DNA from 3 places in the Azonexus sp. MM2026_4 genome. Region 1 is predicted to be linked to each of the others. Evidence: riboswitches for the same ligand, from Rfam matches in the RefSeq annotation. Region 1 holds a riboswitch; each other region holds the start of a gene.
What was found. Region 1 has a riboswitch for cobalamin ahead of AC0KWY_RS13100 (TonB-dependent receptor domain-containing protein). Riboswitches for the same ligand answer to the same signal wherever they lie in the genome.

Region 1 (7,805 bases):
TGCCGCCGATATCGACGCTGAGCTGCCGAGCTTCGAGCAAGGGGGCGCTCACTTCGGCTGCCTCGACAGCAGGAAGAGGAAGACCGGCACGCCGATCAGCGCGGTGAGGACGCCGACCGGCAACTGCTGCGGGGCGATCACGGTGCGCGCCGCGGTGTCGGCGAAGACCAGCAGCGAACCGCCAGCCAGCACCGAGGCCGGCAGCAGCAGGCGCTGGTCGTTGCCGAGCGCCAGCCGCACCAGATGCGGCACGACCAGCCCGACGAAGCCGATCGAGCCGGCGGTGGTCACCGAAGCGGCGGTGGCCAGCGAGGCGAGCAGGTAGATGGCGACGCGCAGGCGGTCGATCGCCACCCCCAGCGCCTGCGCCTGCATCAGGCCGCGCGACAGCAGGTTGAGTTCGCGGGCGAAGGGCATGGCCGCCAGCAGCGCCAGCGCCAGGACCAGCAGCGGCGGCCACCAGGTGAAGGTCTGGCCGAGGTCGCCCATCAGCCAGAACAGCATGCCGTGCAGCTTGCTCTCTTCGGCAATCGACAGCATCAGCGCGATCAGCGCGCCGCAGCCGGCAGCGACGATGACGCCGGTGAGCAGCAGGCGGGTCTGCGTCCAGCTGCCGTCGCCGTGCGCCAGCCCGAAAACCAGGAACATGGCGCCGAAAGCGCCGGCAAAGGCCAGTCCGTCGACAGCCAGCAGCGGCAACCCGAGCAGCATCGCGAACATCGCGCCGACTCCGGCACCACCGGAAATCCCCAGCACATAGGGATCGGCCAGCGGATTGCGCAGCAGCACCTGCATCAGCGCGCCGGCCAGCGCCAGCAGGCCACCGCAGGCAAAGCCGGCGAGGGCGCGCGGCAGGCGCAACTGGACGACCACGTCGCCGGCCCCTTCGCCCTGGCCAAACAGCGCGGCGACGATTTCCCCCGGCGCCACGCGCAGGCTGCCGGCCGCCAGCGCCAGCGCAAAACTCGCCAGGCTAAGCAGGGCGAGCGAGGAAAGGATCAGGAAAGCGCGGCGACGGGTCGGCATGCGGACTTACTTCGGACTGTAGCGGATGCCGATGAAGGCGTTGCGTCCCGCCGTCGCATAACCGTCGGCGAGCGTGTAGTCGCGGTCGAACAGGTTGTTGATGCGGGCGAAGACGGCCCAGTCCGGCGAAAAACGGTAGGCGGCGTAAAGGTTGGCGAGAGTGTAGCCGCTCAGGCCGACGCGCGCATTCGATTTGTACTCGTAGCGCTTGCCGCTTGCCGTCAGCTCGACCCGCCAGTCCCAGTCGCCAACGCTGCGCGCCACCGCCGCCGCTACCGTGTGCCGGGCCCGACGCGGCAACTGGCGGTGGTTGCTGCGGTCTGCGGCGTCCAGCCAGTCGTGGCTGGCCTGCAGGTCGAAGCCGGCCAGTCGCCCCTGCCAGGCGAGCGTCGTTCCCTCGATGCGTGCGTTTTCGACGTTGGTCGGCTGATTCAGCGCGCCGACCTTGGTCCACACGATCATGTCCTCGATCCGGTTGAGGTACCAGGTCAGCGAGACATGCTGGGCACCGGTTTCGTAATGCAGCGCCGCTTCGCGGTTGCGCGACGACTCCGGGCGCAGGTCCGGGTTGCCGACGTAGCTGCCGCTCGCCGGATAGTAGAGTTCGTTGAAGGTCGGCGCCTTGAAGGCGGTGCCGGCACTCAGGCTGGCCCGCCAGTTGGGCGAGAAGCGGTAGCCGTAGGCGAGCGAGCCGGAAGTCTTGTCGCCGAACAGCGAATCGTCGTCGTGGCGAACCGACGCCTGCAGCCGGTGCGCGCCGAAGCCGCGGTTCCAGCCGAGCTGGACGGCGTCGTTGCGGCGCTCGTCGCGGGCATAGTTGCCGCTGGTGTCGATCTGTTGTTCGAGACGCTCGACACCGACCAGGAAATTGCCGAGGCTGCCCTGAATGTCGTGCTGCCAGGCGTATTGCCGCTGTTCGGTGTTGAAACGGCTGTTACGGATACCGTCCTTGAGGTTGCTGGAATCGTCGATGCTGCGGCCGACGCTGAGGCGACTGGTCCATTGCGCGCTCAGGGCGTTCTGCAGGACCAGACTGGCCGCGCCGTTGCGCGTGCTATTGACCCAGTTCACCTTGGCGCCGGAACCGTCGTAGCGACTGCGCCCCTCAGCATGCAGGACAGTCAGGCCGAGTTCGTGGCCGGGCGCGAACTGGTAGCCGAGGCTGCCGGCGGCCGCCCGGTTGCGGAAACCGTCGCGGTCGGGATTGGCTTTCGGGTCCTTCGGCTTGCTGTTGAAGCCGTCGCTCGCGTCTTCGCTCAGATTCAGCGCGTAGCGCCAGCCGCTCTGGCTGCCGGCCAACCCGGCGCTGGCCGAGCGGGCGCCGTCGCTGCCGCCGCCGGCCGCCACCGAGAACTGCAGCGGCCCGCTGCCACGCCGGGTAAATACCTGGACCACGCCGCCGATCGCATCGCTGCCGTAGAGCGACGACGCCGGCCCGCGGACGATCTCGATGCGCTCGATCTGCGCCGCCGGGATGCGCGACCAGGTCGGCTCGCCGGAAGTTGCCGAGCCGACGCGCATGCCGTCGATCAGCAGCAGGACGTGTTTGGGATTGGCGCCGCGGACGTACAAGTAGGACGCTGCGCCCGGACTGCCGTTGGCCGCCATCTGGATGCCGGGTTGCGCGGCGAGGATCTGTTCCAGGCTGGAATGGCCGGCGGCCTCGATCTCGGCGCGCTCGAGGACGGTCGTATCGGTGAGGACTTCGTCGGCACGCATGGCTTGGCGGGTGGCAGTGACGACGACATCGTCGAGGCTGACGGATTCAGCGCCGCCAGCGGCCGCGACGAAAGCGGCCGGTACCAGGCCGAGCAGGGGCCGGAAACGGATGGACATGGTTTTCCCTTTCCCGGCAGGCGTCCCCGCATGCCGGAATGCGTTGAAAAGGAAACGCACGGGCGGAGCGCAGGTCGAGAAACCGGCGCCACCACCCCGTGGCATTTCCGTGAGGCATGGCAGGCCGGTATCCGGGCTCGCAAGTCTTGACGCATCGCCTTCCCAGGTTTCCCCAGTGGCTTCGTGATACGCCCGCACTTGCTTACCGTTGCGGGGGCAGCAGCGGCTTGGTCTCGTTGGAGACGCACCGCTTTCCCGTTTAACCGTATGGAATGAATTCCGAGTACGGCACCTGACAAGCCGCGCATTCTACATCGCCGCTCCGAGCAGCGCGAGCCACGCCCCGGCGCCAAAGCAATAAATCACTTTGAAAATAGCCGCTTAGTCCTTGACCGGACTACATTTATCCCTCTATAGTGCGGCCCATGAATAGCGAACTCGAAGCGCTCGAAGCCAAGATCGATCAGGTCGTCGCCCTGGTGCACCAGTTGCGCGCCGAAAACGAAGTCTTGAAGAACCAGATCGCCGCTGCCGAAGCGGAACGCCTGCATTTGCGGTCGACCATGACGGCCGCCCGCGAACGCCTCGAAGGCCTGATCGAACAGATTCCCGAGGATGCCTGATGAGCGGCGAGCAGAATTTTCTCGACGTCAAGATCATGGGCCGCGAGTACCGCGTTGCCTGCCTGCCCGAAGAACGCGATGCCCTGCTGGCGGCGGTCAACATGGTCGACGGCAAGATGCGCGACATCGCCCAGCGCACGCGCAGCACCATCGCCGAACGCGTGGCGGTGATGGCGGCGCTCAACATCGCCCACGAGCACCTCGGCCAGCCCGTGCCGGAAGACAACCAAGAAACGGTTGCGTCGCCGGAAACGAAGCGTAGAATCGAAGTCATGGGAGCACGGTTGGATGCCGTGCTGGCACCCCAGCAGCAACTGGACTTCTGACCGGTTGCGGGGTGGCCCGCCGAGTGTCCCCTGCGGTGTTTGTTAAGGCCATATATTCCTTGAACCAATGCTGATTGGCATCGGTTGCGGACCAGAAACCCGCTGTTGTGCGCGCTCTTCGTCGAACGTGCCTGATGCGGAAGGGAAGCAGCCACTCTGAACCCAGGTTCAGGATGCCGGCCTGACGGCACTCGCGGGGGCTTTTTTTGACAGGTGGCAGCTGGTCTGCCACCTGTTTTCATTTTGTGACCGGAAGATGCAGTACTGGCTGATGAAATCGGAACCGGACGAGGTTTCGATCGACGATCTGGCGGCCGCGCCGCAACGCGCCTTTCCGTGGACCGGCGTGCGCAACTACCAGGCGCGCAACTTCATGCGCGACGCCATGCAGCCCGGCGACCTCGCCTTCTTCTACCATTCCGGCTGTGCCGAACCGGGCATCGCCGGCATTTGCGAAATCTGCTCGGACAGCTATCCGGACCCGACCCAGTTTTCCGCCACCGACAAGTATCACGACCCGAAATCGACACACGAACAGCCGCGCTGGTGGCTGCGCGACGTGCGTTTCGTCAGCCGCTCCCGGCTGCTCGGCCTCGGCGAGCTGCGCCGCCATCCGGAACTGGCCGGCATGCGCGTGCTGGCGCGCGGCAACCGGCTGTCGATCACGCCGGTGACGACGGCCGAATGGATCTTCATTAACCGCTTGCTGGAAACCGATACATGACGCTTTGGTGGCTCACTTATCCTCTGCTGGGAATTTTTGGCGGCTTTGTCGCCGGCCTGTTCGGCGTTGGCGGAGGACTGACGCTGGTGCCTTTCATGTACATGCTGTTCGTCGCCCAGGATTTCCCGCCCGCGCACGTGATGCATCTGGCGCTTGGCACCTCGATGGCGACCATTATGTTCACGTCGATTTCGAGCATGCGCGCCCATCATGCGCACGGCGCCGTGCGCTGGGACATCGTTCGGACGATGGCACCCGGCTTGGTACTCGGCACCTTCGGCGGCTCATTGGTTGCCGGCCAGGTACCAACCGGACCGATGACGGCGATTTTCGTCGTTATCGTCTATTACGCGTCCATCCAGATGATGCTTGATTTCAAGCCGCACGCCCATCGCCAGATGCCCAATGGCTGGGGGCGCTTCATCGCCGGGGGCGTTATCGGCGTCATCTCCAGTCTGGTTGCCGCCGGCGGCGGTTTCCTCTCGGTGCCCTTCATGCTGTTCTGCAACGTGGCGATCCACAACGCCGTCGGTACCTCGTCAGCGCTGGGTTTCCCGATTGCCGTCGCCGGGGCGCTCGGCTATCTCGTTGCCGGTCTGAGCGATAGCGGTTTGCCCGATTACACGGTGGGCTACATCTATCTGCCCGCCTTCATCGGCATCGTCGTCATGAGCATCCTGATGGCACCGGTCGGTGCCAGACTGGCGCACAAATTGCCGGTCAAGCAACTGAAACGGGCTTTCGGCGGTTTTCTCGCCTTGCTCGCCACCAAGATGCTGCATAGCCTGATCGGCTGAAACGGATCAAGTGCCGGCCTTGAAGTCGCGCAAGGTAGCGACAAGGTCGGCAAAGCGTTCGCCCTGGACCGTCACGTGGGCTCGCAATTGTGCCGAGGCGAGGTCGCTGTCCCCCTTGACTATGGCATCGACGATGGCCTGATGCTCGTTGAACGATGTCGCCATGCGATTCCTGACGCGCAGTTGCAGCCGCCGGTAGGGACGCAGGCGGCGGTGCAGGGCAGTCGCCTGCTCCACCAGAAAGCCGTTGTGACTGGCTTCGTAGATGCGCTGGTGGAATACCTCATTCAACTGGTAATAGACATCCGGCATGCCGGCATCGCGCGCCGCTTCGCAGGCACGATGCGCCTCCTGCAGGGCAAGCTGCTCGCCCGCAGTGATCCGCCGGGCGGCCAGGCGCCCGCACATGGCCTCCAGTTCGGCCATCACCTCGAACATCTCGCAGACCCGATCGGCCCCCACTTCCGGCACGGTGGCGCCGCGCCGAGGACGAATCTCGATCAAGCCAGCCGAAGAAAGCTGAATCAGCGCTTCGCGTACTGGGGTTCGTGAGACGCCGAAGGTATCGGCGAGTTCTTGCTCGTCAAGTCGCGTACCAGGCGGGTAAACACCAGTAACGATGCGCTCTTCGATCAACTCGCCAAGCCGCTCCGACTGTCGTGCGGTAGCTGGAATTTCAACAGGACTGTTCACGCTTGGTCTCCAACGATTGGCAGTGATTGAATTATACGAAATTAGTTGACCAGTATTCAATCTCTGATATCTTGTATACACGACGGTGATTTTTGAACACAAAACAATAGAGCGGCCTTCCTGAGGCGAGGAGGAGCCAGCCAGTGAGGTTTCACCGTCTTCGTTATTTGTTCATTCATCAGGAGGAGACATCATGAACGAAACACGGCGCAATATCCTTAAAGGCCTGGCTGCTACGCCAGCTTTGGCTTTCGCTCCCAATCTGCTGTGGGCGCAAACAGCCGGTGAACTCAAGATTTCGCACCAGTTTCCCGGCGGCACGGCGACCGAAGGTGACTTCCGCGACCGCCTCTGCCGTCGTTTCAGTGCCGAGATTGCCAAGCGGACCAATGGTGCCTTGAAAGGCACGGTCTACCCGGGTTCATCGCTGATGAAGACCAACGCCCAGTTCAGTTCGGTGCGCAAGGGGGCGCTCGACATGACACTGGTTCCGCTGTCCTACGCCGGCGGCGAAGTGCCGGAAACCAATATCGGCCTGATGCCGGGCATCGTCACTTCCTACGAGCAAGCGGTAAGCTGGAAGAAGGCCGAGATTGGCAAGGCGCTGGCCAATATCCTGGCCGACAAGGGGGTTTTGATCGTCAGCTGGATCTGGCAGGCAGGTGGTGTTGCCAGCCGCGCCAAGCCGATCATCGAGCCGGAAGACGCCAAGGGCCTGAAAGTACGCGGCGGCAGTCGCGAAATGGACATGGTGTTGAAGGCGGCCGGTTCCACCGTGCTGACCCTGCCTTCGAACGAAATCTACGCCGCGATGCAGACCGGCGCGCTCGATGCGGCAATGACTTCGTCGACCAGCCTGATCTCCTTCCGCCTGGAAGAAGTCGGCAAGGCGCTGACCACCGGACGTGGCAAGACCTATTGGTTCATGTTCGAGCCGCTGCTGATCTCGCGTGCTGTTTTCGAGAGGCTGCCGAAGGCGCAGCAGGATGTGATCATGGCAGTCGGTGCCGAGATGGAGGCTTTCGCGCTGGAAGGCGCCAAGGCTGACGACCAGGCAGTGGCGGCGGTCTATCAGAAGGCTGGCGGCAAGGCCTATGACATGAGCGACGCGACCGTCAAGCGCTGGCAGGCGATTGCCCGCGATACGGCATGGAAGGACTTCGCCGGCAAGAATGAAAGCTGCGCCCGCATCCTCAAGCTGGCCGAGGCAACGCTGTGAGCCACGGCTTCGAACTGGAGGGCGCCGTCAAGGCGCCCGAAATCCCCGAGGAGGGGATTCTGGGGGGAATCAATCGCCTGATGCAGGGTTTGAACACGGCGATCATGTTCCTGTCGTCCATCGCGCTGCTCGCCGCTTCGCTGATCCTGTGCAGCAGCGTCTTCCTGCGCTATTTCCTGAAGATCCCGACCGACTGGCAGGACGAGATGTCGGTTTTCCTGCTCGTCGGTGCCACCTTCATGTGCGCCGCCTACGTCCAGTCGCAGCGCGGCCACATCGGCATCGAGGCATTGGGCGGCCTGCTGCCGCCCTTCATCAACAAGCTGCGGCTGATCTTCTGCGATCTGGTGTCCTTCCTGTTCTGCAGCTTCTTCACCTGGAAATCGATGTTGCTGCTGCACGAAGCCTGGGTTGACGGTCAGACGACCTCGTCCTCGTGGGCGCCACCGCTGTGGATTCCCTACGGCTTCATGACCCTCGGTATGACTCTGTTGTCGTTGCAGATCCTGCTGCAACTGGTCGCCGGCCTCGTTCGCAAGGAGAAATAACATGGCCGAATCC
Region 2 (7,805 bases), 1.9 Mb from region 1:
ACCGGCAACTGCTCGAACTCAAGGGAGCGCGGCGAGTGGTCGAACTGGTCTGCCGCGTCCATCAATTCGATTTGCGCCGGCCGTGGTTCAACAGCTTTCGTGGCAAACCGTTTGGCAGCATTGCCCTGCTGCGCGCCATGCTGTTGGCGGGGGGCGGGCGGGAAGAGATCGCGCCGCTGGCCAATGTGCTCAACGAGGAGCAGAGCTGGTGGCAACTGGCGGCGGAGGCGGTTCTATTGCCCTTTGATGGCGAGAGTTTCGAACGCCTCGATCCCTACTGGCAATCCGAAATGGCCAACCGGGCGGTCATTTCGCTCAGCAAGCTTTGGTCGAGTGCTTTCCTGCCGGTCGTCAACTGGGCCTATGCGCGATTGCAGTCCCGGCCGGATAGCCTGGCTCCCCACCTGCGCATGGCGCTCGCCGATCTCGCGCTGCAGCGCGGCGATACGGCCTTGCTCGAGCAGGCGCTGCACGGTATCGACGGTGCCGGTTGCGATGTCCTGCGGGCGGCGAAGCTGATTGCCGATGGCCAATGGGCGGGCGGGCAACAGGCCTTCGAGCTTGCCCTCAAGCGCGGTCAGACCGAGATGGGGGTGCGCAAACGGGTATTTCCGGACTCGGTCGCCTGGCTTTACCCACTCGCCCTGCTGGCGCAAGGGAGTCCGAAGCAACTCGAACTGGCGCGCAAATTCTGCGTCGGCGAAGCCGGCACGCGAACGCCCAGCGCGCACGACGATTGGGGGCGCTGGGTCAATGCCATCGACGCCCGACTGGGCAACGCGCCCCTGGTGCCGGGCGCGTTTTCGCTGCAGGACAACGGCTACGAGCAATATTTTCTGGTACTTTTCTGGAAGGTCATGCTGGCCGCCTGGGTCGGCACGGAGGCGCTGGGCGTGGCCAAGGCCGGCAACAAGAAGGCGCTGGTTTTCGACGGTCTGCGCCGCCGTCTGCAGGAGTGCGGATTCAAGCGCCTGCTCGCGATGCTGGACGCCGCCGAAGCCGTGCTTGGCGGCGACGAGCCGCCGGCGGGATTCTTTGTCGCCGGCAAGGGCGAGCGCTGGCGCGAAGTGCTCGGCGCCCTCCAGGCGCTGGCGGGCGACGGCGCCGCCGCCGCCAAGGGCAAGGACGACGCCGAAAAGACCCGCATCCTGTGGACCTTGAGCATCGGCAAGCAGGGCGAATTGCTCGACATCAAGCCCCTTGAGCAGAAACGCGGCAGCCGCGGCTGGAGCACGCCGAAGGCGCTGCCGCTCGGCCGCCTGGCGGCCAATCAGGCGCTGCCGCCGGCCGACGCCCGCGTCGCCCGCTGCCTGCGCGCCGATCGCTATTACGCCAAGCGTTTCAATATCGATCTGGCCGCTGCGATTGGCGCCCTGGTCGGCCACCCGGCGGTGGCCCTGGAAAAAGCGCCGGGGCAGTTGGTCGATCTGGTCGAAACGCCGCCCGAGTTCGAAGCTGTCCGCCAGGGCGAGAAGATCGTCATGCGCATCAACCCGCCCCTGCGCGCGGAGGATACCGACAGCTATTACCTGGATGCGGAAGCCAAACGCGACGCCGAGGCGCTGCGCCTGATCACCTTGTTGCCGGACGGCGCGCAGCGCGTCCGGCTGGTGCGCTACACGGCGGCGCAAAAACGCGCCGCGCAACTGGTGTCCGGGCGCTTCGCGGTGCCGGCGAAGGCCGAGGGGGCGCAGGCCGAACTAGACAAGACCTTGCAGGCGCTGGCCGGGCATTTCCAGGTGCAGGCCGATGCGGCGCAGGCTTCGCGGCAGATCGCGGCGGAAACGCGCCTGCGGGCGGAACTGGCGCCGGTCGGCGAAGCGCTGTCGTTGCGTCTGGTCGCCGCTCCCTTCGGCGCCGAGGGGCCGCGCTTGCCGGTGGGCAGCGGCCGGGTCCGGCTGATGGCGGCGATCGGCGGCGAAACCCTGGGCGCCGAGCGGGACCTGGCGGCGGAAAGGAAACATCTCGAAAGTCTGCTCGACGCTTTTCCTTACCTTGAAGAGATCGGCGATCCCGCGGCCGGCGAGTGGCTGATCGAAGACCCGGAGCAGGCGCTCGGGCTGGTCGAGGGGCTGCCGGGGCAAGCCGGCATCGCCGCCGTCGATTGGCCGAAGGGCAAGAGCGTCCGCGTCATCAGCGTCGATCCCGGCAAGCTCGGCATCACCGTCAACAAGGAGCGCGACTGGTTCCGCGTCGCCGGCCAGGCCGCGCTCGATGAAGGCCTCGTCGTCCAGTTGGAAAGCTTGCTTGCCGCCGCCCGCGGACGGAGCCGCTTCATCCCGATCGGCGACGGCGTCTATGCGGCGCTGACTCGCTCGCTGAAACAGAAACTGCTCGACCTGGCGGCGGTCGGCGAAGTCGACAAGCACGGCAGCAAGGTCCCGCAAATCGCCGCCGCCTGGCTCGACGACGTGCTCGACGGCACCGGGCTGGAGGCCGGCGCCGATTTCCGCCAGGCGATCGACCGCCTGCGCGCCGCCCAGAACATCCTGCCGAAGCTGCCGAAATCCCTGCAGGCCGAGCTGCGTCCTTACCAGGAAGAAGGCTATCAGTGGGCGATGCGCCTCGCCGCCGCCGGCATGGGCGGCTGCCTGGCCGACGACATGGGGCTGGGCAAGACCCTGCAGGCGCTCGCCGTCATGCTCGAACGGGCAGCGGGCGGCGCCACCCTGGTCATCGCGCCGACCTCGGTGTGCGGCAACTGGCTGGCCGAGGCGCTGCGCTTCGCGCCCAGCCTGAACACTCGCATCTACAGCGAGGCCGGCGACAGCGAACGCGAGCAGTTGATCGACGGAGCCGGCCCGCAGGACGTGCTGATCGTCTCCTACACGCTGCTGCAACTGGCCCAGGAACGCTTTGCCGGCCGTTCATGGCACACCGTCGTCGCCGACGAGGCGCAGGCGATCAAGAACGCGGCGACCAAGCGTTCGCAGGCGGTCTTCGAACTGCCGGCCGATTTCCGTCTGGCCCTCTCGGGAACGCCGGTGGAAAACCGGCTGGCCGAACTGTGGTCGATCATGCGCTTCGCCAACCCCGGCCTGCTCGGCAGCAGCGGCCGCTTCAACGAACGCTTCGCCGGGCCCATCGAACGCAACCGCGACCGCGACGCCCAGCACGTCCTGAAACGCCTGATCGGTCCCTTCGTCCTGCGCCGCACCAAGGCGCAGGTGCTGCAGGATTTGCCGCCGCGTACCGAGTTGATCCTCTCGGTCGCTCCGGAGTCCGCCGAGGCGGCGCACTACGAAGCGCTGCGCCGACAAGCGATCGACGAGGTCGGGACGCTCGATGCCCAGGCCGGGCAGGCGCGTTTCAACATCCTGGCGCAACTGACCAAACTGCGCCGCGCCGCCTGCGATCCGCGCCTGGTCAGCCCGGAATTCGGCATCGTCGGCGCCAAGGTGCAGGCCTTCGCCGAACTGGCCGCCGAACTCACCGCCAACGGGCACAAGACCCTGGTCTTCAGCCAGTTCGTCGATTTCCTGCAGATCCTGCGCGCGCCGCTCGACGCCGCCGGCATCAGCTACCAGTACCTGGACGGCGCGACGCCGGCCGCCGAACGTAGCAAGCGCGTCGCCGCCTTCCAGGCCGGCGACAGCGACCTCTTCCTGATCAGCCTGAAAGCCGGCGGCTTCGGCCTCAACCTGACCGCCGCCGACTACGTGGTGATCACCGACCCCTGGTGGAACCCGGCCGCCGAGGACCAGGCGATGGGCCGCGCCCACCGCATCGGCCAGCTCCGGCCGGTCACCGTCTATCGTCTGGTCAGCAAGGGCAGCATCGAGGAACGCATCGTCAACCTGCACCACGACAAGCGGGCGCTGGCCGACAGCATCCTCGACGAGGGTGACGCGTTAACGCTGCCGTCGACGGAAGACTTGGTGGCGCTGATCCGGGGCGAGTAGGGGGCGGGGGCGGCGGGAATCCCGCCGCCGGTTTCCTTACTTCGGGCTGTAGCGCAGGCCGACGAAGGCGTTCATGCCGGGCGTGTTGTAGCCGAGCGCGGTTTCGTACTTCTTGTCGAACAGGTTGTTCAGGCGCGCCTCGACCGCCAGTTCGCCGGTGATCGCGTAACGCGCGGTCAGGTTGACCAGACCGTAGCCGCCCATGCGCCCGGTTTCGGTATTGGTGTTGTAGCGCTTGCCGACACCCAGCACTTCGACGCCGGTTTCGAGCGGCCCCCAGTTGCGGCTGACGCCGAGCATCGCCTTGTCGCGGGCGCGCCGGCCCAGTTCGAAACCGTTGCTGGTGTTCTTCGCATCCAGCCAGTCGTAGCTGGCGCGCAGGTTCCATTGCCCGAAGCGGCCGGCGTAGGTCAGCGTCGCGCCTTCGAGGCGGGCCTTGTCGACGTTCTCGTAGGTGCCGATCCAGGTGACCGGATCGGAAACCCAGTCGATCAGGTTGCTGACCCGGTTGTGGTACCAGGTGGCGCTCAGTGCGTGCACGCCGTTGTCCCAACTCAGCCCGATCTCGCGATTGCGCGATTTCTCCGGCTTGAGGTCGGGATTGCCGTTGCCCCAGGGCGAGGTCATGAACAACTGGTACACCGACGGCGCCTTGAAGGCGGTGCCGTAGCTGGCGTGGGCGCGCAGTTCGCGGCTCAGGCGGTAGCCGTAGGCGACGCCCCAGGTGGTTTCGCCACCGAATTCGGAATGATCGTCGCGGCGGGCGTTGAGCTGCCAGCTATGGTCGCCGAGGCTGGCGGTCCAGCCGGCGAGGACGGAGTCGTTGTCGACCTTCGGGCGCTGGGCAAAACCGGTGTCGGGGCTGATTTCCTGCTCCTGGCGTTCGGCCGCCAGCAGCAGCTTGCCGAGCGGCAGCGTCAGGTCGTTCTGCCAGCTCAATTGCCGGTTGCGCGTGTTCTGCCGGGTGATCGTCTCGACCGGCAACGGCCAGGCCCAGGCGTCCCAGTAATAGGATTTCTGGCGGTCCTCGGCTTCGCCGTACTGCAGGCGGCTGGTCCAGACATCGCTCAGGCGGTTGCGGCTGAACAACTGCCATTGCTCGGTGGTGAAGCGGGCGCGGTCGTCGTAGTTGCCGGTCGCCGGCTGGTTGCCGCTGTCGTAATGGACGAGGCCCTCGTTGCGCCGCCAGATGCCGCCGATCTCGTGGCCGGCGGCGGGAATGAAGGAGAGCGCGGCACTGCCGCCGGTGTTGCGGTAGGCGTCGTCGTCGGCGTCGCGGTTGCTGGCATGGCGCTGCGCCGAAAAGCCGTCGCTGGCGCGGTGGTTGGCTTCGACGCGGAAACGCCAGTGTTCGTCGCCGCCGCTGACGCCGGCACTGGTCTCGCGGGTATGGTCGCTGCCGTAGCCGACGTAGCCATCGGCGCGCAGGCCCGGCGCGCCGCGCCGGGTGATGATGTGGATCACGCCGCCCAGAGCGTCGGCGCCATAGAGCGTGGCCGCCGGGCCGCGCAGGATCTCGATGCGCTCGATATTGGCCAGCGCCAGGAAGCGCAGCGGCGAGCCCGAGAGGTCGGCCGAGTTGATGGCGATGCCGTCGACCAGCACCTTGGTCTGGTTCGAGTTGCTGCCGCGCAGGTAGAAGCTGGTCGTGGTGCCGGGACCGCCGTTGCTCGCGGTCTGGATGCCGGGCTGACGGGCGAGCAGCTCGGTGACGGTGTCCTGGCCGCTGCGTTCGATTTCCGCGCGGTCGATGACGCTAACGTCGGCGAGCACTTCGGCGACACGGTTTTCCTGACGGGTGGCGGTGACGACAACGGTACCGAGGTCGGCGGCAGCCGGCGCGCTGCCGGCAAAGAGCGGCAGCAAAAGGGCTGCGCTGGGCTTGAGGCGGATTTGCATGATTTTCCCCTGGCCGGCAGGCGTCCCCGCATGCCGGTGTGCGATGAAAAGAAAGTGCACGGGGAAACTGGGCTGGATCAGCCGGCGCCACCACCCCGTGGTCCTTTCGCTTGCGTCACAGGCCGGTCTCCGGGCTCGCAAGTCTTGACGCGCCGCCTTCCCGGGGGGAAACCCAGTGGCTCGATGGCGCGCCCGCACTTGCTTACCGTTGCGGGGGCAGCAGCGGAATTGCCTCGTCGGAGGCGCACCGCTTTCCCGTTTCACCGTGGCGAGGAATATCGCGCACGGCACCTGAAACGGGCGTGATTATAGCGGAGCCGGGGGCGCCTGGTCCGGGTGGGCGGGCGGAACCGGCGAAGGTCTTGTCGCGACCGTTGCAATTCTGCCGACGTGAGACGGAAGGCGGCAAACAAAGGTCCGGGATCGTGCGCTATGATGCCTTTCAGCGTTGATCACTCAGCAAACTCATGCCTGGTCTTCCCGCCATCCTGCGTTCGTGCGTCGTCATCCTCGTCTTGCTGGCGGGAATGGCGGGTTGCGCCGCGAACGCGGCGGGAACGCCGGAGGCACGCATCCTCTTCATCAATTCCTACCATCGCGGCTATTCCTGGAGCGACGGCATCGAGGACGCTTTCCGGGCGCGCCTCGCTGCTTCCGGCAGGAAGATCGAGCTTTCCGTCGAGTATCTCGATAGCCGCCGTTTCGCTTACGGCGCGCAGATCGAGCCGTTGGCGCAGGCGATGGCGGTCAAGTACGCCGAATACCCGCCCGACGTGGTGGTGGTCGCCGACAATGCCGCCTTCGATTTCGCGATCCGTCATCGTGCCCGCCTGTTTCCGCAGCAGCCGATCGTTTTCGGGGGCTACAACAATTTCCGCCCGGAGGTGGCCGAGGGGGTTGCCAACATCACTGGGGTGAACGAGGAAATCGCCATTGGCGATGCCGTTGCCATGGCGCTCGGGGTGCATCCGCGGGTGCGCACGCTGGCTTTCGTCGTTTCCACGGCGGACGCCAGCAGCAGGCGGATCGGCGAGGTGGCCGAACAAACGGTGTTTCCCGAGCTGCGCAAGCGCTTCGATGTCGTCGTGCTCAAGGATGCATCGATCGAGGAAGTTCACCGGCGTCTCGCCGCGCTACCCGCCGATAGCCTGTTGTTCCTGATCGGCCAGGTGAGCGACAAGGGGGGCGGCCGCGCCCTGTCGCCGGCCGAGAACGGTAGCCGGATCACCGCCGGCAGTCCGTTTCCCGCCTATACGTTCTGGGACTTCCATCTCAATGCCGGCGCCCTGGGCGGTCACATCATCACGGCCGCCGAGCAGGGGCGGACGATGGCCGGCATGGCGCTACGCATTCTCGACGGGACACCGGCCGACAGCATTCCCGTCGTCATGACCACGCCGACCCAGGATATCTTCGATTATCCGGTGATGCAGCGTTTTGGCGTCAGCGAGGACGATCTGCCAGCCGGCGCCGTGATCATCAATCGGCCCGTTTCGCTCTGGGCAACCTATCGTTGGCAGATTGTCGGCGTGATCGGGCTGCTGGTGCTGGAAACCCTGCTGGTCGGCCTGTTGCTGCACGTCGCCCGTGGCCGCCGCATGGCGATGGCCGCCCTGACCGAGGCCAAGGAGGCGGTGGAGGTGGCCAACGTGGCGAAGAACGCTTTCCTGGCCAACATGAGCCACGAGATGCGGACGCCGCTCAACCACATTCTCGGCATGATTCCCCTGTTGCGGCGCGAACCCTTGTCGGTGAAGCAGTCCGAGCGCCTGGACAAGATCGCGGCGGCCTGCCAGAAGCTGACCGGCAGCATCGCCGCCGTGCTCGAACTGACCCGCCTGGAAGCCAACAAGCTCGAACTGACCGAGCAGCCTTTCGATGCCGCCGCGCTGATTCGCGACGCGGTCGAAGACATCCGGGCCGAGGCCGACGCCAGGCAACTGGCACTGGTCGTCAACGCGGCGCCGATACCGTCCGGGCTGGTCGGCAACCTTGCCTACATCC
Region 3 (7,805 bases), 1.9 Mb from region 1:
ACCGGTCTTCAGTTCGATGAAGGCAGCCGGCACTTCGCCCCATTTCTCGTCCGGCTTGGCGACGACGGCGGCGGCGATCACCGCCGGGTGGCGGTAGAGCACGTCCTCGACTTCGAGCGAGGAGATGTTCTCGCCGCCGGAGATGATGATGTCCTTGGAACGGTCCTTGATCTTGACGTAGCCGTCGCTATGGACGACCGCCAGGTCGCCGGTGTGGAACCAGCCGCCGGCGAAGGCTTCCTCGGAGGCCTTTTCGTTCTTCAGGTAGCCCTTCATCACCAGGTTGCCGCGGAACATGATTTCGCCCATCGTCTCGCCGTCCCAGGGCACCGGCTGCAGGGAAACCGGGTCGAGCACGGCGATCGCTTCCTGCATGTGGTAGCGCACGCCCTGGCGGCCGTTGCGGGCGGCCTGCAGGTCGATCGGCAGGCGTTCCCATTCCGGCTGCTTGGCGCAGACCGACGCCGGGCCGTAGGTTTCGGTGAGGCCGTAGACGTGGGTGATGTTGAAGCCCATCTTCTGGGCGCCCTCGATGATCGCCGCCGGGGGCGCGGCGCCGGCGATCAGGCCGTTGACCGTCTGCTCGATGCCGGCCTTGAGTTCGGCCGGGGCGTTGATCAGCATGCCGTAGACGATCGGTGCGCCGCACATGTGGGTCACCTTGTGTTCCTTGATCAGGCCGAAGACCAGCGCCGGATCGACCTTGCGCAGGCAGACGTTGGTGCCGGCATTGGCGGCCAGCGTCCACGGGAAGCACCAGCCGTTGCAGTGGAACATCGGCAGTGTCCACAGATAGACCGAGTGCGGCGGCATGCCCCAGGAAATGATGTTGGAAGCGGCGTTCAGGTAGGCGCCGCGATGGTGATAGACGACGCCCTTCGGGTTACCGGTGGTGCCCGAGGTGTAGTTGAGGGTGATCGGGTCCCATTCGTCGGCCGGCAGTTCCCAGGCGAATTCCGGGTCGCCGTTGCCGATGAAGGCTTCGTAGTCGATCTCGCCGAGCGCTTCGCCGCCGGTGAACTCGGGGTCGAGGCTGTCGATGACCTGCGGCTTCGGTCCTTCGAGCAGGGCCAGGGCGTCCTTGATCACGGGCGAGAATTCCGGGTCGGTGATCAGCACCTTGGCTTCGCCGTGGCTCAGCATGAAGGCGATCGCTTCGGCGTCGAGGCGGGTGTTCAGCGTGTTGAGCACGGCGCCGCTCATCGGCACGCCGAAATGGCATTCGAACATGGCGTTGCTGTTGGGCAGCATCGCCGCCACCGTGTCGCCCTTGCCGATGCCGCGCTGCTGCAGCGCCGAGGCGAGCTGGCGACAGCGCGCGTAGCTGTCCTTCCAGGTGTAGCGCTGCTCGCCCTGGATCACCGAGATTCGCTTCGGGTAGATGAAGGCCGAGCGTTCGAGGAAGGTGAGCGGGGAAAGCGGGATGTAGTTGGCCGGATTCTTGTCGAGGCCATGGGCGTACGGGTTGGTCACGTGCTGTCTCCTGCGTGAGTTGATGGTTGGCAAAAATTAATAATTAGTAAAACGCGATTTATAGCGGAACAGACTCGATTGTTGCAATGCAAAAATTCGGTTAATAAACAACGAATTGTTGCGGTTAATCATTGTGAATTAAATTACGTAAAATGGCGGTCGGTAATGGCTTTGGGAGTGGTTACTACAGTTAGTGGAAATTTCCTTGCTGGCCACTAAATATGGTGTCCGCGCCTTGACGCGGCAATGACGCGAAGCTAGACTTCGCCGCGTTGACGGTTCCCGCAAGGGATCAAAAGGGAATCCGGTGAAAGGTCTGTGACCTTGAATCCGGGGCTGCCCCCGCAACTGTCATCGGCGAGCTTTCTGCCCATCTTTGCCACTGGTTTCGTACCGGGAAGGCGGTGGAAAGCGTTGAGCCGAGAGCCAGGAGACCTGCCGCAACGTCCTTCCAACCAACGATGGGGCGGGGTGTCCCTGGCGAAAGGTATGAGCGTGTCGCAGCCGGTTTTCGTTCGTGAGTCGCAGGTCGCAACGGGTTTTGCCCGCGGCGGCGTTCGTCTTGCCCGGCGCACGCTGTCCCGGTTCTCCGCCCCCCATGCCGGAGAATCGCCGTGTCCGTCAACGTCCTAGCCCGTCTTTCCGATCTTTCCGCCCACAGCACGGCGGCTCTCCAGGTCATCCGCCGCAACGGCGCCGTCGTCGGCTTCAACGCCGAGAAGATCTCGGTGGCCATGACCAAGGCCTTCCTCGCCGTCGAGGGCAGCCAGAGCGCCGTCTCGTCGCGGGTGCGCGAAGTCGTCGCCCAGCTTACCGAGGCCGTCGTCCGCTCGCTGACCCGCCGTCTGCCGGACGGCGGTACGGTGCATATCGAGGACATCCAGGACCAGGTCGAGCTGGCGCTGATGCGCTCCGGCGAACACGACGTTGCCCGCGCCTACGTGCTCTACCGCGAACGCCGCGCCGGCGAGCGCGCCACGCTGGCGGAAGTGCAGGGCGTGCCGCAACTGCACGTGACGGTGGACGGCGAACGCCGGCCGCTCGACGTGGCGGCGCTATTGCGCCGCTGCGAGTCCGCCTGCGCCGGGCTGGGCGAGCAGGTGTCGGCGCGCAGCATCCTCGACCACGCCTTGCGCAACCTCTACGACGGTGTCGCCCTGGCCGACGTCCAGCAGGCGCTGATTCTGGCCGCGCGCACGCTGATCGAGCGCGAACCGGGCTACGACTACGCCACCGCCCGCCTGCTGCTGGCCAGCCTGAACGAAGAGGCGGTCGGCGCCGAGGCGGCGCAAAATCCTGCGGTCGACGCCGGCTATTTCCCGAAATTCATCGCCCGCGGCATCGCCGCCGAACTGCTCGACCCGCGCCTGGCCGATTACGATCTGGAGCGCCTGGCCGCCGCGTTGAAGCCCGAGCGCAACCAGCTGTTCGGCTACCTCGGCCTGCAGACGCTTTACGACCGCTATTTCCTGCACATCGACGGCCGCCGCATCGAAACGCCGCAGCTCTTCTTCATGCGCGTGGCGATGGGCCTGGCCTTGAACGAAATCGACCGCGAAACGCGCGCCATCGAGTTCTACGACCTGATTTCCAGCTTCGACTTCATGTGCTCGACGCCGACCCTGTTCAACAGCGGCACCCTGCATTCGCAACTGTCGTCCTGCTACCTGACCACGGTGGCCGACGACCTCGACGGCATCTACCAATCGATCAAGGAAAACGCGCTGTTGCAGAAGTACGCCGGCGGCCTCGGCAACGACTGGACGCCGGTGCGCGCGCTGGGCAGCCGGATCAAGGGCACCAACGGCCAGAGCCAGGGCGTCATTCCCTTCCTGAAGGTGGTCAACGACACGGCGGTCGCCGTGAACCAGGGCGGCAAGCGCAAGGGCGCCGTCTGCGCCTACCTGGAAACCTGGCACCTGGACATCGAGGAATTCCTCGAACTGCGCAAGAACACCGGCGACGAGCGCCGCCGCACGCACGACATGAACACCGCCAACTGGATTCCCGACCTGTTCATGCAGCGCGTGATCGCCGGTGGCGAGTGGACGCTGTTCTCGCCGGTTGACGTCCCCGACCTGCACGAAAAATCCGGCCGCGCCTTTGTCGAAGCCTATGAAGCCTACGAAGCCAAGGCTGCCGCCGGCCAGTTGAAGCTGCACAAGAAAGTGCCGGCCGTGCAACTGTGGCGCAAGATGCTGACCATGCTGTTCGAGACCGGGCATCCGTGGATAACCTTCAAGGACGCCTGCAACCTGCGCTCGCCGCAGCAGCACGTCGGCGTCGTCCATTCGAGCAACCTGTGCACCGAAATCACGCTGAACACCTCGGATTCGGAAACGGCGGTGTGCAACCTCGGTTCGGTCAATCTGCTGGCGCACCTGAAGGACGGCCAGCTTGACCAGGCAAAGCTCGCCCGCACCGTGCAGACGGCCATGCGCATGCTCGACAACGTCGTCGACATCAACTTCTACGCGACGCCCAAGGCGCGCAACGCCAACCTGCGCCACCGCCCGGTCGGCATGGGCATCATGGGCTTTGCCGATTGCCTGTACCAACTCGGCATCGCCTACGCCTCGCCGCAAGCCGTCGAATTCGCCGACCGCAGCATGGAAGCCGTCTGCTACCAGGCCTACTGGGCGTCGACCGAACTGGCAAAGGAGCGCGGCCGCTACTCCAGCTTCACCGGCAGCCTGTGGGATCGCGGCATCCTGCCGCACGAAAGCATCGCGCTGCTCGAAGCCGGGCGCGGCGAAGCGGTCGAACTCAACCGTGACAGCCGCCTCGACTGGGATGCGCTCAAGCAACGCATCGCCCGCCACGGCATGCGCAACTCCAACTGCGTCGCCATCGCGCCGACCGCGACCATCTCCAACATCGTCGGCGTCTCCGCCAGCATCGAGCCGGCCTACCAGAACCTCTACGTCAAATCCAACCTGTCCGGCGAATTCACCGTGGTCAACGAAGCGCTGGTGCGCGACCTCAAGGCGCTCGACCTGTGGGACGAAGTGATGGTCGCCGACCTCAAGTATTTCGACGGCTCGCTCGCCCGCATCGACCGCGTGCCCGACGAACTCAAAGCCCGCTACGCCACCGCCTTCGAGATCGACCCGGTGTGGCTGATCGAAGCCGCGGCGCGGCGCCAGAAATGGATCGACCAGGCGCAGTCGCTCAACCTCTACCTGGCGCTGCCCTCCGGCAAGAAACTCGACGAAATCTACAAACTGGCCTGGAAGCGCGGCCTCAAGACCACCTACTACCTGCGCACGCTGGGCGCCAGCCAGGCGGAAAAGTCCGGCGGGCGCGACGATGCGGTGGTGCAGGAGGAGGCGCCGAAATTCTGTTCGATTGACAATCCGGAGTGCGAGGCTTGCCAATGAATGCTGCCAAGCTTATTCGACGGATTGCGGCGCAGGCTAACCCGGCGCGCCGGGTTAAGCGAGCGAAGGCGAGCGGCCGTAGCCACAACCTGTCCAGCGAGGCCCGCCAATGAAGACTACCTTCAAAACCTGGCTACCCCTCGCCCTGGCGCTGCTCGCCAATCTCGCCCAGGCGGCCGATTGTCCGCGCATCATCAGCCAGTCGCCCTACATCAGCCGGGCGCTGGACTGGCTGGGGCGGGGCGATTGCATCGTCGGCGTCAGCCGTTACGACCGGCTGCCGCTGGCTCATACCGGCGGCGTCAAGGACCCGGACGCCGCGGCGATGGCCGATCTCGAGCCCGATGTCGTCATCTATTCCGAATGGACCGCCGAGGCAACCGTCGAGTCGGCCACGCCGCCCGGCGCGCGGGCCGTTCGGGTGGGCGGCTTTCGCGGCATGGCGGGGGTCGAGGCCATGTTGCGCGAGGTCGGGCAAGCGGCCGGGGTGGCCGATATCGAGCGCCGCGTCGCGCAGTTTTCCCGCGACTGGCGGCAGGCCGCGGCGCGCGTCGATGGCCGCCAGCGCCGGGTGCTGATCCTGTCCGCCTGCGGCGAGGCGCCGTATTCCTTCGGGCGCGGCAGCACGCTGTTCGAGGTGTTTTCCACCGCCGGCTTCGACGTCGTGGCCGACCACGAGCAGATACGCAATTTCAACCCGCGGACGCCGCAGGGCGATGTCGCGGCCTGGATCAGCGAACGGCGGCCCGATCTGCTCTTCGCGCTACAGGACCACAAGGCAGGCAGTTGCAACCCGGCCATCGCCAGACCCGGCATCCCCATCCTGCCGCTCACCGGCGAGTACTTCACCCATCCCGGCCCGGAACTGCTCAAGGGGCTGGAAGAGCTGCGCCGGACGATGGCCGAGTTCGGCGCTTGAGGTCGAAGGTGGTTTCCAGGGTTAAGCTTGCCGCCTTTTCGTGTCACGAGAGATTGCAATGAAACCTTTGCTCGCCCTTTTGCTGCGTTCGGCGCTTGTTTTGCTGCTGGCGCGGTCCGCCATCGTGCCGGCCGCCGACCTCGACCTGCCGGCCGAACTCGCCGCCAGCGCCGAAGTCCGCCGTGGCGAGCGCGACGGCTTGTGGGAGAAGACGCTGCTCGTGCGCTTTGCCGGCGAGCGGCGGGTGCTGTCGACCAGCGACGGCATGCTCAGCGCCCGCGCGGCGATCAACCATGCCGCCCATCCCTTCCTCTGGCACCGCCTGGGCAGCGACAGCAAGGGCTACGCGCTGGGTGTGCGCGATGCGCTGGCGGCGCAGCTGGAACTGCCGCCGGCCGCCGTCGCGCAGATGTCCACGGCTGCCGACATGGACCACCTCGCCGTCGTCACGCGCTCCCACGGACCGCTGACCGTGACCGTGCTGGCCACCGCCGGCGCGCGCAGCAACGCCATCCGCACCAGCGTCGATGCCGGCGCCTACATCGAAGGTCTGGACGACGAGAAGAAGCCGGCCGGCACCATCAACATCCTGGTGCTGAGCAATATCGAATTGAGCGACGCAGCGCTCGCCCGCGCGCTGATCACCGTCACCGAAGGCAAAACGGCGGCGCTCGAAGACCTCAAGGTGGCGAGCAGCTATACGAAAGAAGTGCAGGCGACCGGCACCGGCACCGACAGCATCATCGTCGTTTCCGGCAACGCCGCGCCGCGCGCCACCTACACCGGCGGCCACAGCCGCATCGGCGAGCTGATCGGCAAGGCCACCTACGCGGCGGTGGTCGAGGCGCTCGGCAAGCAGAACGGCTACTACCTGCCCGGCGCGCGCCGCTATGGCGATGCCCCGGTCGGCCCGGCCAAGCGCGCCAGCGACCTGCGCATCGCGCTGCTCCATCTCGACCCGGTGCCCGGTGACATCGCCGGCAACCGCGCCCGCATCGAAGCCGGCATCCGCGACGCGGTGCGCCACGGCGCCGACTGGGTGGTGACGCCGGAACTGGCCGAAACCGGCTACAACTTCGCCAAACGCATCGGCAGCGACTGGGTGCATCCCTTCCCGAGCAACTGGCTGCACGGCCTCACCGCCGTCGCCCGCGACAACGGCGTCGCGCTCTTCGTCGGCGTTGCCGAGCGCGACCCGACAACCAAGAAACTGCACAACAGCGTCGCCGTCATCGACCGCAGCGGCAAGCTGCTCGGCAGCTACCGCAAGCAGCGCCCGGTCGGCGGCGCCGAAGCCTGGTCGGTGGCCGGCGGGGAAGGGCAGCCTTTCCTGGTCGATGGCCTGCGCGTCGGCACCCTGATCTGCGCCGACGCCTGGCGCCCGGAACCGGCCGCCCAGCTCGCCGCGCGCGGCGCGCAAATCCTGCTCTCGCCGGCCAACTGGCCGCCGGTCGAAGGCATGGGGCCGGGCGACGTCTGGGAAAAACGCTCGCGCCAGACCGGCCTGCCGCTGGTCGTCGTCAATCGCGGCGGCAAGGAACCGGAACTCGACTTCTCGCGCGGCGAGAGCGCCGTCGCCATCGACGGCCGCCGCGTCTTCACCTTCACCGCCGCCGAGGGTGGCATTTTCTACGTGGACTGGGATCGCCACCGGCGCTTCCGGTCCGTCCGCACCGACTGACCACGAGGTTCATGCCATGAATGCTGCCTACCGCTTCGACGACTGGGAAACCCCCGCTGCCGCACCGCAAAATCCTGCGGTCAACGCCAAAATTGCGCCAAAAATCGAGGTCGACCGCAGCATTTTGCCCGCCGCCGCGCTGGCGCCGATCAACGCCGCCGACAAGCGCATCGTCAATGGCAAGGCCGACATCAACCAGCTGGCGCCGTTCAAGTACCCCTGGGCCTGGGAATTTTTCCTCAAGGCCAACCGCAACCACTGGACGCCGCTCGAAATCAGCATGGCGCAGGACGTGCACGACTACCATCACAAACTCAGCCCGGCCGAGCGCCACGTTTTCGAGAACGTGCTC

Region 2: it holds a riboswitch for cobalamin, as region 1 does, so the genes downstream of both, AC0KWY_RS00085 (TonB-dependent receptor domain-containing protein) here and AC0KWY_RS13100 (TonB-dependent receptor domain-containing protein) in region 1, are expected to answer to the same signal.
Region 3: it holds a riboswitch for cobalamin, as region 1 does, so the genes downstream of both, AC0KWY_RS00100 (ribonucleoside-diphosphate reductase subunit alpha) here and AC0KWY_RS13100 (TonB-dependent receptor domain-containing protein) in region 1, are expected to answer to the same signal.

The regions. Positions count from the first base shown of each region.
Region 1 covers NZ_CM148380.1:2,770,171-2,777,975, forward strand. Annotated here, with positions in the region: gene AC0KWY_RS13090 (ABC transporter ATP-binding protein) at 1-52, opposite strand, end outside; gene AC0KWY_RS13095 (FecCD family ABC transporter permease) at 49-1,026, opposite strand; gene AC0KWY_RS13100 (TonB-dependent receptor domain-containing protein) at 1,033-2,862, opposite strand; cobalamin riboswitch at 2,968-3,173, opposite strand; gene AC0KWY_RS13105 (hypothetical protein) at 3,288-3,485, shown strand; gene AC0KWY_RS13110 (cell division protein ZapA) at 3,485-3,811, shown strand; RNA gene ssrS (6S RNA) at 3,836-4,015, shown strand; gene AC0KWY_RS13120 (EVE domain-containing protein) at 4,083-4,535, shown strand; gene AC0KWY_RS13125 (sulfite exporter TauE/SafE family protein) at 4,532-5,332, shown strand; gene AC0KWY_RS13130 (GntR family transcriptional regulator) at 5,339-6,025, opposite strand; gene dctP (TRAP transporter substrate-binding protein DctP) at 6,219-7,244, shown strand; gene AC0KWY_RS13140 (TRAP transporter small permease) at 7,241-7,792, shown strand; gene AC0KWY_RS13145 (TRAP transporter large permease) at 7,794-7,805, shown strand, end outside.
Region 2 covers NZ_CM148380.1:30,623-38,427, forward strand. Annotated here, with positions in the region: gene AC0KWY_RS00080 (DEAD/DEAH box helicase) at 1-3,902, shown strand, start outside; gene AC0KWY_RS00085 (TonB-dependent receptor domain-containing protein) at 3,939-5,801, opposite strand; cobalamin riboswitch at 5,905-6,111, opposite strand; gene AC0KWY_RS00090 (sensor histidine kinase) at 6,269-7,805, shown strand, end outside.
Region 3 covers NZ_CM148380.1:39,019-46,823, forward strand. Annotated here, with positions in the region: gene AC0KWY_RS00095 (acyl-CoA synthetase) at 1-1,473, opposite strand, end outside; cobalamin riboswitch at 1,733-1,929, shown strand; gene AC0KWY_RS00100 (ribonucleoside-diphosphate reductase subunit alpha) at 2,088-4,853, shown strand; gene AC0KWY_RS00105 (ABC transporter substrate-binding protein) at 4,963-5,772, shown strand; gene AC0KWY_RS00110 (adenosylcobinamide amidohydrolase) at 5,831-7,453, shown strand; gene AC0KWY_RS00115 (ribonucleotide-diphosphate reductase subunit beta) at 7,470-7,805, shown strand, end outside.